3 regions of the Arthrobacter sp. D5-1 genome follow, and region 2 is predicted to be linked to each of the others. Evidence: riboswitches for the same ligand, from Rfam matches in the RefSeq annotation. Region 2 holds a riboswitch; each other region holds the start of a gene.
What was found. A riboswitch is a leader RNA that binds a small molecule or an ion and turns the genes downstream of it on or off. The one in region 2 is predicted to bind cyclic di-AMP.
Positions count from the first base shown of each region.

Region 1: another riboswitch for cyclic di-AMP. It lies ahead of AYX22_RS23450 (M23 family metallopeptidase); the one in region 2 lies ahead of AYX22_RS22700 (LysM peptidoglycan-binding domain-containing protein).
Region 3: another riboswitch for cyclic di-AMP. It lies ahead of AYX22_RS05725 (M23 family metallopeptidase); the one in region 2 lies ahead of AYX22_RS22700 (LysM peptidoglycan-binding domain-containing protein).

Region 1 covers NZ_CP014572.1:288,864-293,137, forward strand. Annotated here, with positions in the region: gene AYX22_RS23440 (cytochrome c biogenesis protein ResB) at 1-1,024, shown strand, start outside; gene AYX22_RS23445 (SURF1 family protein) at 1,014-1,871, shown strand; cyclic di-AMP (ydaO/yuaA leader) riboswitch at 2,298-2,469, shown strand; gene AYX22_RS23450 (M23 family metallopeptidase) at 2,473-3,297, shown strand; partial or broken gene AYX22_RS23455 (potassium transporter TrkG) at 3,359-4,274, opposite strand, start outside.
Region 2 covers NZ_CP014572.1:149,048-153,321, reverse strand. Annotated here, with positions in the region: gene AYX22_RS22715 (hypothetical protein) at 1-12, opposite strand, end outside; gene AYX22_RS22710 (cytochrome c biogenesis CcdA family protein) at 9-878, opposite strand; gene AYX22_RS22705 (thioredoxin domain-containing protein) at 878-1,612, opposite strand; gene AYX22_RS22700 (LysM peptidoglycan-binding domain-containing protein) at 1,812-2,666, opposite strand; cyclic di-AMP (ydaO/yuaA leader) riboswitch at 2,671-2,827, opposite strand; gene AYX22_RS22695 (heavy metal translocating P-type ATPase) at 3,146-4,274, opposite strand, start outside.
Region 3 covers NZ_CP014571.1:1,222,161-1,226,434, reverse strand. Annotated here, with positions in the region: gene AYX22_RS05735 (NlpC/P60 family protein) at 1-179, opposite strand, end outside; gene AYX22_RS05730 (C40 family peptidase) at 279-1,025, opposite strand; cyclic di-AMP (ydaO/yuaA leader) riboswitch at 1,030-1,211, opposite strand; gene AYX22_RS05725 (M23 family metallopeptidase) at 1,336-2,166, opposite strand; cyclic di-AMP (ydaO/yuaA leader) riboswitch at 2,171-2,411, opposite strand; gene AYX22_RS05720 (metal-dependent transcriptional regulator) at 2,596-3,291, opposite strand; gene serC (phosphoserine transaminase) at 3,584-4,274, shown strand, end outside.

The DNA of each region.
Region 1 (4,274 bases), 140 kb from region 2:
CGGCGTTCTGATCTGTTTGGCCATTGGCGGGCTGTTCGGGTTCCGCGGACAGAAGATCCTGATCGAAGGCGATACGTTCGTCAACACGCTCGTGGGCTACGACAACTTCGCGCCCGGAACCAACTTCCAGTCCTCGTGGTTGGAGCCGTTCACGATCACGTTGGACACGTTCGCGGTCCGCTTCGACAGGGAGTCCAGCAGGCAGTTCGGCCAGCCCATCGATTTCACCGCCCAGCTAAGAACCCGGGATGCGCCCGACGCGGCTCAGGAACCCCGAACGCTGAAGGTCAATGACCCTGTCTATTTCGGGGAGGTGGGCGTCTTTTTGGTCGGCAACGGCTACGCCCCGGTCATCACTGTGCGGGACGGCAACGGCGACACGGCATTCAGTGGCCCGGTCGTGTCCATCCCGAACGACGGGGTCTACACCTCAACGGTTGTCGTCAAGGTTCCTGATGCCCGTCCGGCGCAATTGGGTTTCGTGGGATTCTTCCTGCCCTCCGCCATCAAAAATGATGAAGGGGTCGCTTACAGCTTCGACCCGGACCCGCTGAACCCCCAACTGAACCTGAACTCCTACTACGGGGACCTGGGCCTGGACGACGGTGTGCCGCAGAATGTCTACAACCTGGACGTGAAGGATTTGACCCAGCTTAACGGGCGGGAACTGCCCGCCAAGGGCATCACCTTGACTCCGGGTGGCACGTACACGCTGCCCGAGGGCAAGGGAAGTATCAGCTTCGATGGCCTCAAACGCTACATCGGTGTGGACATCCGCAGCACCCCCGGACAGACCGGCGTGCTGGTCTTTTCGTTGATGGCCGTCGCGGGCCTGATGGCTTCGTTGTACGTGAACCGTCGGAGGGTCTGGGTTCGTGCCGGCGCCCACGAGGACGGGCGGACGATGGTCGAATACGGTCTTCTGGCACGGGGCGAAGACCATCGCCTGGCCGCCGAGGCGACGGCCATCCGCGCACTGCTGGCCGGGCAGTGGCAGCTCCAGGAGGGCCCCGGTGGCGTATAGGTTCCTGCTGTCCTGGCGTTGGGCCGGTTTCCTGATGGTCGCGGCACTGTTTGCCGCCGCGTGTATTGGACTGGGAAACTGGCAGATGGATCGCCGGAACCAGGCCGTGACCGAGATCCGCAGGGTCCAGGAGAACTACGACAAATCCCCTATGCCGTTCAAGGATGCCCGTCCTTATTTTGACGTCGCCGACCCTGAGGCGAAATGGACGACCGTATCCGTGACTGGCCGGTACCTTGGGCAGGACCAGAGAATCGTCAGGAACCGGCCGAACAATTCCGCCGCCGGATACGAGGTATTGGTCCCGTTCCGGGTGAGCTCCGGTGAGACGATCGCGATCAACAGGGGATGGCTGCCGATCGGCAATGACCGGCCCGGATACCCCGACACCGTGCCTGGCCCGCCGACCGGCGAGGTTACCGCGGTCGTCCGGATCAAACCGTCCGAACCTGATCTTGGCCGTGACGCACCCGAGGGCCAGCTGGCCAGCATTGACCTGTCCTATTACGGGAAGCAACTCGATTACCCGCTCATGAGGGGCAGCTACGGGGTGATGGCCTCGGAGTCCCCACAGCCGGCCGTGGCCCCCCAGCAGCTCGCCGCGCCGGCGGTCAAGGAAGGGTCGAACCTGTCCTACGCCCTGCAGTGGATCACGTTCGGGATCCTGGCCTTCGTCGGATTTGGATACATGGCACGGCAACAGGCCCGGATCGGTCGCGAGGAACGCGACATGCCGGACGACGTGGCGGACCCGGTTGAAGCCCTTCAGCAGCCCCGGGCGACATCCCGACCCAAGCGCTCCGGCTCCGAAGAAGAAGACGCGCTTCTGGACTCCATGGGACTCTAACCCCCCGGCCTGGGCAAGGATGACAGCGGCAACCAGGCCGTCACGCCGTCACCGTGAGGAGCGTGCCCGCCTGGTTGTCCGGGCCGATCCGTTGCCGCGGAAACACCGTCCCTTTGGGGAACCATCAGGATCCCTTGCTGGCCCTCGCGTACACCTCAGCACGGGGCAATCGACACAGCTCTGTGCCCGGCACGCCCGGGACCGGAACCATCCGGATGTGGGGTTCGTTGGTGCCATTAGCTGCTCATCTGAAGATACGCACCTATGTAGCTTGGCTTGGGCTGCGAGAAGCGAGACCGGGACAGGCACCAGCGCCCACGCCGCGCACGTAGTGTCACGAAATTGTAACGATGAGGCTTTGCGGCTACTATTAGTTCAGGTTTTTCTGTACTAAAACCCTTGATGCCGCACGCTCAGCCCCGCCGGTGGCATCAAACGACTATCCCTTTTACGGCGGGGGTGGAGGACCCAGAATCGGCAGCCAGCCTGCCTTGGGGTGAAGCCGCGATGTCGGTGGTCAGATGGCCACCGGGGTGCGGCCGGGTATTTCCTTGGCCCGAACCCGACAGCTAACTTCGCAGGCGAACCGAAAGGATCCCCCTTGTCTTCCTTATCCCCCCATGGCCGCCGCCGAAAACCAACCTCCGGTCCCTTGCTTCGCGCGGCCGCCCGGACGACTTCCCGGGTTACGCCGCAGCACCGGGGTGTGCCGGCTGCCGGGCCGCGCGTGAGCCGACGCAAACAGGTCACGGCTGCCGCCACGCTGAGCGTCGCCGCGATTCTGACCGCTTCTCTAACGGCCGCCCACGCCGGACCGGCCCCCGCCGGAGCCGGCCCCGTTGTGCAAGCCTCAGCGGCGAAAGCTTCCATTGCGCCGGTTCAGGCCTCTGCCGGGGCGTCCATCAGCTATGAACGGCCCGCTGTCACCACCGAGCAGGCGCCGTTGCCCGTGCCCGCCAAGACCCAGGGTGCCGCCGCGGGCACGGCATCTCCGACGGCTGTCTCCCCCGCACCGGCTGTTGCCCCCGCTGCTTCCTCTGCCCGGCTCGGCGCGCCGCTGGCCAGCATGTCCGTCACGTCGCCGTTCGGTATCCGCTCCAGCCCGATCAGCGGCTCCGGGGAACTGCATACCGGACTGGACCTCGTGGCAGCGTGCCAGACCGCGGTGTTCGCCGCAGGCAATGGAACGGTCGTGGAGGCGGGTTGGTCACCCTATGGGGGCGGAAACAGGATCGTGGTGGACCACGGCAACGGCTTGAAGAGTACGTATAACCATCTGGCGTCCATCGAAACCTCTGTCGGGGCGACCGTGGCCGCCGGCCAGCGGCTCGCCGCGGCCGGGACCACCGGAGCCTCCACCGGCTGCCACCTGCACTTCGAGGTGCTTTTGAACGGTCAGACAGTGAATCCGCAGGGCTGGATGTGACCCTGGAGGGCGGCACCACTCACCTCGAAGAGGCGCGGCTTGTCGATCGAAGGGCACGCGGCTAACCGATGATCGGTCGCTCTTCGGGAAAGTGGTACAGCTGGCTGCGCTGGCGCAGGGCCAGTGCCGCGGCCAGGGTGACAGTGCCGACACGGCCGGCGAACATCAGTGCCGAGAGCACGTACACCCCGGAGGGCGGCAGTTCGGCACTGAGGTTGGTGCTCAGTCCCACGGTGGCGAAGGCCGAGATGGTCTCGAACAGTACCCTGTCAAGGGAGGCCCCGCTGATCTGCAGGAGCAGGAAGGCGGCGACGGAGACGAGGGTTGCTCCGGCGACGATCACCGAGATGGCCACCCGCATGGTGCCTTGGGGGATGGTGCGGCCGTAGACCTTCACGTCGGCATCGCCGCGTGCTTCGGCCACGATGGCCAGGAACATGACGGCGATGGTGGTCACCTTGATGCCGCCGGCCGTGGACGCCGAGCCACCGCCTGCGAACATGAGCGCGTCGGTGAGGAGCATCGTGGTCGATTCCATCTGGTTCTGGTCCACCAGGTTGAACCCGCCCGAGCAGGTCATGACGGAGGCAAAGAGCGAATGGATGACCTTCTCCCCGCCCCTAAGTTGCCGATGGTCCGGACGTTGTCCCATTCCTTGACGGCCCACAGGACCGTGCCTGCGCCGAGCAGGATGAGGGAGACCTGGATGGTGAGCTTGGTGTGGAGGTTCCACTTCTTCCAGTTGAGCCCGTTTTGCTGGAGCACCATGACCACGGGGAAGCCGAGGCTGCCCAGGAAAACGCCCAGCATCAGCGGAACCAGGATCCAGAGGTCGGTTTCATAAGGGACGATTCCGTCGGAGTGCGGTGTGAACCCCGCGTTGTTGAAGGATGAGATGGAGTAGAAGACGCCGTGCCACACGGCCTGCCAGAACGGTTCGCCCAGGACCAGGAAGCGGGGGGTCAGGGCCAGGGCCA
Region 2 (4,274 bases):
TCGGGGGTTCATCGGTTCTCCTTGTTCATGGCTGCCTCTGACGTCGCCTCAGCGTCGCTGCTGGCGGGACGGTCGTTCCGTTGGCTCTTGAAGTACAGGGCGGCAGCGACTGCCAGTATGGCCGCGGCCAGCAGCGCGAAGACAGTGTTCGGAACACCGGAAGCTGCTCCGCTGACGGTGGATTCGAGCTGAAACTGGTCGGTGACGGTGAGCACTCCGCCGAGCCCGGCAGTGCCGTCTGTGACCAGCAGCAGGACCCCGATGCCGATGGAGAGGGCGCCGGAGATGATCATGACCCAGGAGTTGGACCACCGGCCGATGGTTACCGGCGGTGGCCGCAACCAGCGGCGGCCCGAAATGCCGAGCCTGTCCCACAGCAGGGACAGCGCAAACAGGGGCAGTGCCATCCCGAGCGCGTAGACCGCCAGGAGGATTCCCCCGTACAGGGCGTTGCCGCCCACTGCCGCCACGGTCAGGATGGACCCCAGAATCGGCCCGGTGCATACCCCGGCGATGCCATAGACAGCGCCGAGTGCGAAGACCGAAAGACGGGACGATCCTGCCCGGGCGTTGTTCCGGAGAATGGACGGCATCCGGATCCCGGCGACCTGGGCGAGGCCCAGGGCAATAACAACTCCGGCGCCTGACGCGACCAGGATCCCGCGGTGCTGTGTCACAAGAGACCCGAGCGTCCCGGCAAATACCCCCAGCGGCACCAGGGTGGAAAGCAGGCCCAGATAGAAGAGGGCGGTCCGCGCGACAAGCCGGGTTCTGGTGGAAAATGCGTAGGCGAAGAAGGCTGGCAGTAAAAGCGCCGAGCACGGGCTCAACAGGGTGAGGATACCCCCCAGAAAGGCCCCTGCGTATCCGATGACCATTACTGGGATTCTGCCTTTTTAAGCGCGGCTTGTATGGCCTTTTCGAAGGTTGCCAGGGGCTGCGCACCGACCAGGGGCGTGTCATTGACCAGGAACGTAGGTGTTCCGGTGGCACCCAGGGATGCCGCTTCCTGTGCATCTGTGGCAACGGCCTGCTGCAGTTCCGTGGAGTTCAGGTCCGCTTCGAACTGCGTCACGTCCGGCACTCCGGCCTCTCGTGCGATCTGCACCAGACGCTCCCGCGAAAGATCGGCATGTCCCCGCTCGGGGGCGATGGCGAAAACTGCCTTGTTGAACTCCCAGAACTTGCCTTGGTTCCCGGCTGCGCGGCCGGCGACAGCAGCCATGGTGGACTGCTCGCCGAAAACGGGCAGGTCACGCCATTCAACGCGCAGGTCACCGCTCTTGACGTATTTTTCCACCAACGGCGGCAGGGTATCGCGGGAGAAAAGCCCGCAGAAAGGGCAGCGGTAGTCTGCGTACTCGACCAGCACCACCGGGGCATCAACCGGGCCCAGTGCCGTCGGATCGTCCGCTGTCCTGCGGGACATATCCAGCGGCGCGCTATCGGAACCCGCGGATTCCTGGGCCGCCGCTCCGGTGCTGGCCCCTTGGGATGCCCCTCCCTGATACGCGAAGATCCCCACCAGCAGGATCAGGACTGCCACCGCGAGGGCGGAAATCGCTATGGTCCAGGGTCGGTTACGAGAAGTGCCGGTAGTAGTCGATGGCATGCTGGCTCCTCAGAATGGCCACAAAATTATTAAATGTCTATACATTTCTTCTTGTTGACGGTACGGGTCCGGGCATCGGCGTGTAAAGGCCGGGTCCGAACGGCGCGCCTGCTGCGCCTGGGAAAATTTCAGCTCAGTTATCAGGCGCTGTAAGTCCGCGGCGCCTGGCTGTGGGGCCACGCACCGCGGACTTCAGGAGCTAGGCGTTCACCCGGTAGTAGGAAGGGCCGGAGCCGACGTTCACGCTGAAGACGACGGTCTGGTTGCCGTTCCATCCACTGTGGATGGCCTGCCCGTCACCGAGGTAGACCGCGTTATGCGAGAATCCCATTCCGCCGTCGGCGTAGTAGATAAAGTCGCCGGGTTCCGGCGTTGATACCGGCGTGGCGTAGGCCATCAGAGACTCGGGCGATTCATCGCCGACCCCTTGGATCCCTGCCGATCGCAAGGCTACTTCCCCCAGGACCGTGCAGTCCTGGATGGCGCCCATCTGGGCTTGAGCCGCGGCCAGAATTGCTCCGTTAAGCGAAGACGGTGCCCCCTGTCCGCCATCGACGCTCGCCGGCATTAGCGTCGAAGGCTGGTACGGCGCACCGGCGGATGCTGCGGTCGTGCTCGGTGCCGGAACAGCTGCCGGTTCCGAGGCCGGGCTGCCCGCTGCCCCGGAGAGTGTTATGACATCCCCCGGATAGATGATTGAAGCCATGTGAAGTCCGTTCAGCGACAGAATCGCATCCAGGGAGATGCCGTGCAGCGCTGCTATCTGGCCTAAGGTGTCCCCGGCGACCACGGTGTGGACGGTTGCCCCCAGGGCAGCCGCCTGGCTTGGAATTCCTGCCGGGGAGGAAATGGTGGCTGAACCGGTTCCCCCCTGCGGGTCGGAGGCGGTGGCTCCCGCGTGGGCGGGGACGGCCATGCTCAGCACGAGCCCGGACCCCACGGCGACGAGGGCGGCCTGGCGGCCCACTGCCCCGCCGTGGCTGGAGACGCTGCGTGAAATGGTGGACAGGGTACTGCTGGTGGCGGCCCTGTGGCGGGCGTTTTTCTTTGACATTGCTTTAACCTCTCCCGATACCTGCGAGGTGAGCTGTCGGATGCGGGTGGGAGTCACCCGGCCACCGGACATAAATGCCGGCGTCTTAACCCCAAGGATTCAATTTCGAATCCGCAATTTGGTTCCCCCGCCCCTGCCGGAGTTTCTGGTCTATGAGCCTTGGCGGTCGGCAGGGTTCGGTAACAGGCCAAGGGTGCAGCACCTGGTGGGCGGCACGGGGCCAATCTACACGGAAAAATCACAAATGTATAAACATTTAGGGGATAAGTGCGGCGCCCTGTACCGGGAACTTATACCCGGTAGTGGACGTTCTGCGACGCTACTGCCAACGCATGGGTGCCGCGCTCGTCCATGGGGAACAAGGCCACTCCGTCGGGGGAGTACGGCCACGAAAAGGGCGTAATCGCCTGAGGCCGGGGGGTGGGCGCCGTCGAGGCAGCCCGCCCGCCCGGCCTGGCTTGGTCCGGCTTCCCGGCCGGTTACTTGCCGAAGCGCCGCAGCCGCAGTGAGTTGGCGACTACCAGTACGGAGCTGGCCGCCATCGCCGCGCCGGCGATCATTGGGTTGAGCAACCCCAGCGCGGCCACCGGAATGCCGACCACGTTGTAAAAGAAGGCCCAGAACAGGTTGGTCTTGATGGTGGCCAGAGTCCGGCGGGACAGCTCGATCGCCTGGGCCACCTGGCCCAGGTCGTTGCCCATCACGGTGAGGTCCGCCGCTTCGATGGCGACGTCGGTGCCGGAACCCATGGCGATGCCCAAATCCGATTGGGCCAGCGCTGCGGCATCGTTCACGCCGTCACCGGCCATCGCCACCGTCGCGCCACCGGCCTGCAGCGACCGAACAGCTTCGACCTTGCCCTCGGGCAGTACACCTGCGAAAACGTCTTCAGAGGGGATTCCGACGGCGGCGGCGACCTGGTTGGCCACCGCGGCGTTGTCTCCGGTCAGCAGGATGGGCCGCAGCCCCAGTTCGCGCAGACGGGCGATGGCCGCGGCGGAGCCGGGTTTGAGGGTGTCGCGCAGGCTGATGATGCCGGCTGGCTGCCCGTTCACGGCCACCCAGACTGCGGTGGCTCCGTCGGCCTCGGCCGCGGCCAGGGCCGCCTGTTGCTGCGCCGAGACGGTGACGCTGTTTTCCTGCAGCCAACTGGCTCGGCCTACTGTAACGTGGCGCCCGTCGACGCTGCCGCGGACGCCGCCGCCTGGTGCTGAGTGAAAGTCGGTGACGGCCGGCAGCCGCGCGGCGCCGCCGGTTCGGTGTTCGGCGGTCAGCGCTGCCGCGGCAATAGCCCGGGCGACGGGATGCTCGGAGGCGGCCTCCGCCGCGCCCGCCAGGCGCAGGACCTCTGCCTCGGTGAACGGGGCAAACGCATGGGTTCCGTCGACATCCAGGTGGCCGGTGGTCACCGTCCCGGTCTTGTCTAGCAGGATGGTGTCCACGGTGCGGGTGTCCTCAAGGACCTGCGGGCCCTTGATCAGGATGCCGAGTTGGGCGCCGCGGCCCGTGCCGGTGAGCAGCCCGACCGGTGTGGCCAGGCCCAGTGCGCAGGGGCAGGCGATAACCAGCACCGCCACTGCTGCGGTGAAGGCGGCGCGCAGTTCCGCG
Region 3 (4,274 bases), on a different replicon from region 2:
GTGTCGGCCGCGTTGGCAGCAACACTGCCGGTCAGGACCAGGCCTGAAGCTGCGGCAATAACAGCCGCCTGGCGGCCGACGCCGCCGGCGTTTTCACTGACGGCCTTGGCGATCACGGCAAGCGAGCTGGTCCTGGGGGCCTCAGCGCGATGCCGTGCAACCTTGGATGCACTGGTCATGGTTTTCTCTTTTCGTATCCGCGTGCAGTTGGGGTACACGCGGCTCATTGGCGCGCCAGCACTTGGGGGCATGCTGGCGAACCCCGAACCGGATTGTTTCTAGCGGAGGGTAAAGAAGGAGGATGTGCCAGTGGAGGCAGCCGAGTGCAGGAGCGTGCCCTGTCCCGGGTTCAATGCGCTGATCATCATGCCGTTGCCAACGTAGATGCCTACGTGTGCTCCGCCGTTCTGCATGACCAGGTCACCGGGGACAGGAGTGCTGGTGGGCTTCATGGCCGTCCAGGCGTTGACGCGCGGGATGCTGATGCCGGCCTGGGCGTAGACCCACTGGGTGAAGCCGGAGCAGTCCCATCCGTTGGGCGTGGTGCCGCCCCAAACGTAAGGGTGGCCGATTCCGGTGTAGGCGATCGCGGCGAGGCCGGAAGCGGCGGCGCTGGAAGCAGCATCCTTGGCTTCGGACGACTTCGCAGTCACGGCGCCTGCGGTGGCCTGGTTGCCGTTGGCCGCGGTGCGCTGGGTGGTCTGCGAAGCGCGCTGCACAACCTTGGGAGCTTCCTTGGTGGCCACTACGGGGCTCTCGAAGGAAACGGTGGCGGTGGGCTCTGCGGTGACTACCGCAGTGGTGACCATCTGCTGGGTGCTGGAGGCTTCCGACTTGGAAACGTCGGTGTCCGCTGCCTGGGCCGGCAAACCGACACTGAGGACGAGGCCTGAGGCTGCTGCCAGGACGACGGCCTGGCGGCCAACGGTACCGGCGTTGGATGAAACAGCCTTGGAAAGCGTGTTCAAGGGGTTCGTACGAACCGATTCGGCGCGGTGGCGCGCAGGGGTAGTGCGTGATGACACGAAGGTAGCCTCTCCCAATGCCTGCGAGGTGAGCTGTCGGATTCGGATGGGAGTCATCCGGCCACGCTGCTTCAAGGAAGCTTTGCGACTTAACCCCAAGGCCTTCTTGCGAAGACCAGAAGTGGTTCCCCCGCCCCTGCCAGACGATTTATGCGAACGGACCTCGAGTGGTGGCAGAGCTAGGCAATCCACTCAAGTGCACCGGCCCCCTAAAAAGCCGATGCGCTTTGTACGGTACAACAGTTGAACGCGAATGTCACATTCAGGTCACGGGTGTGTCACGAATGCGAGAGACAACCATCAACTGGACTTAGAGCCAGCCCATGGGGTCAACAACTTCACCGTTGACCTGTACTTCGAAGTGGAGGTGGCAGCCGGTGGAGGCGCCCGTGGTGCCGCTCAGCGCTACAGTGTCGCCGCGGCTGACCGTCTGGCCTACTTTGACGGTGAAGGACGACAAGTGGTTGTACGTGGTCTCAAGGCCGTTGCCGTGGTCCACCACCACGCGGTTGCCTCCGCCGTACTCGTGCCATCCGGCAAAGGTGACCTTGCCACTGGCCGCAGCATGGACGGCCGTGCCGCACTGGGCCACGAAGTCCTGGCCGCGGTGGAAGTCACCGGCACCACCTGTGAGGGGGCTGATGCGGTAGCCGAACGGGGAAGCCGTGGTCAGGGTGTCCAGGGGGCTGGCCATGGTGCCCGTGGACGAGGCACGCTGGATGCTGTCGGCGGACTGCGCACTGAGCAGCTGCTTCAGCTTGCCGTCGGGGTCGGCGGCGGTAGCTACCGCAGCACGGCTGAAGTCGATCTTGGCTGATGCAGCGGCGGAAACCTCGGGCTGGCTGCCCCCGGTGACGGCCAGGGCCGACTCGGTCTGACCGGATTCCGAGGTTGCCATGACCGGGCTGGTGGCCGGCAGACCGACAGTCAGGGCAAGTCCGGTGGCGGCAAGCGCAACTCCGGCCTTTTGCCCTACACCACTGGCTGCGGCGAAATCGGCAACCTGGCGCAACGGGCTCTTACGGCGACGCACCTGGCGTTCGGTGTCGCGTGGCCGGATCTCCGATACGACGCGGGCTGGCCGCAGCTCAGCAGCGGGGCCGGACGCGCGGCGGCGGCCCCTGACGTTCTGCGTTGTCAAACTCTATTCCTCTCTAAAAAGCCTGCGAAGTTAGCTGTCGGATTCGGGTCAGAGAGTTCAAAGACCCGGTCCGCACGAAGCGCTCACGGCACACAGGTATCCCAAGAGGGACTTGCGTAATGGGCACTTCTGCTGCGGACTTCACCCCAAGGCTGCTTCTTTAGACAGCCGCTTGTGGTTCCCCCGCCTCTGCCAGTGGTGGATGGCACACCTGTTCCGCTGGCAGAGCTCGGCTCCGGAACAGGTAACGCTTTGGTATCAGCGCTAGTAGATAACTATAGGCGATTAAGGCTCGCAGTAATAAATTCGTTATCAACAGGAACAGGCGTGGCGCGGCTGCCCCTTATCACTATTCCTGAAAAACTGCAGGTCACACGCGCGCTTGGAGCTCAAAAGTGAGATATGACACCGGGTGAAGGGAAGGGGGCCTCAGCCGACGGAGACGAAGACGTGCGCCGCCACCTCGGGCGGAAGTTCCAGTGCACCCTCAATGCCGGGGACCCGGACGGAAATGTACTCGCCTACACGCTCCAGCGAGACGGCCGCGCCGGGGCGGATACCACCCTCATCCAGCTGGGTAAGGAGTTCAGGCTCAACCTGGATGGGCTCCGCAAGGCGGGTAACTGCCACGCGGGAATCCGGTGCATAGCCGTCCATGGCCTGCAGGAGGTTGACGTCGAGGCGGGGGAACGGCTGGCTGGCAAGGCCACCGAGGGCTTCAAGGCCCGGGATGGGGTTGCCATATGGGGATTCGGTGGGGTGCTCCAGGAGTTCGTACAGCCGGCGCTCCACGCGCTCGCTCATCACGTGTTCCCAGCGGCAGGCTTCGTCATGGACATAGGCCCAGTCCAAGCCAATGACATCAGCCAGGAGACGCTCGGCGAGGCGGTGCTTTCGCATCACCTCGGTGGCGCGTTTCCGCCCCGCTTCGGTCAGTTCCAGGTGACGGTCATTGGAAACAATCACCAAGCCATCGCGCTCCATGCGTCCGATGGTCTGGGAAACAGTGGGTCCGGAGTGCCGCAGCCGCTCGGCGATGCGGGCCCTGAGAGCCACAATGTTCTCTTCTTCAAGCTCCAAAATGGTCCGAAGATACATCTCAGTGGTATCGATCAGATCCGTCATCCAGCTCAGCTCTCCTCGAACGCAGTTCCTTGCGTAATCTCCACCGTACCGCGTCCCTTGCCGGGTGGGCGGTGTAGACCGCCGCCCCATGAACGCCAACCACCAGCCTAGCTTATTTGGAATTACTCTGGATAATCCCGGTCGCATATGGTGGGCCTGCGTTCCACGTGGCGGACTATGACGGCCACAGGTTCCTGCCTCCGCGCCGGGTCAGGCAGAATTGGGGTGTCGAAGGGGCAGCTGATGCCACCTGCCACGACCCATCTCTAGCCGATACCCATTGGAGCCACACGTGAGCGACAACAGCATCACCATTCCCGCCGATCTGCTGCCCAAGGACGGACGCTTCGGCGCAGGACCGTCCAAGGTCCGTCCGGAACAGATCGAGGCCCTGTCTGCCGCGTCGTCCACCATCCTTGGCACGTCCCACCGCCAAGCTCCGGTCAAGAACCTTGTAGGTTCGGTCCGGGAGGGCCTCAGCCAGTTCTTCCGTGCACCCGAAGGATACGAAGTTGTCCTCGGCGTCGGCGGTTCCACGGCATTCTGGGATGTCGCCGCATTCGCCCTGGTAGAGAAGAAAGCACAGCACCTCTCCTTCGGTGAATTCGGTTCCAAATTCGCTGCTGCCACCAACAAGGCGCCGTTCCTTGATGCTTCCTCCATCATCAAGTCCGAAGCCGGCACCCGCCCGGTGGCACAGGCCGAAGCCGGCGTTGACGTCTACGCCTGGCCCCAGAATGAAACGTCAACCGGCGTGGCCGCCCCCGTCAAGCGCGTCGAGGGGGCTGACGAAGGCGCCCTCGTCCTGGTGGACGCCACGTCTGCTGCCGGCGGGCTGGATGTCGACGTCTCAGAGTCTGACGTCTACTACTTCGCACCGCAGAAGAACTTCGCCTCCGATGGTGGTCTCTGGCTGGGCCTCTTCTCCCCCGCCGCACTGGAGCGTGCGGCACGGATCAAGGCGAGCGACCGCTGGATCCCGG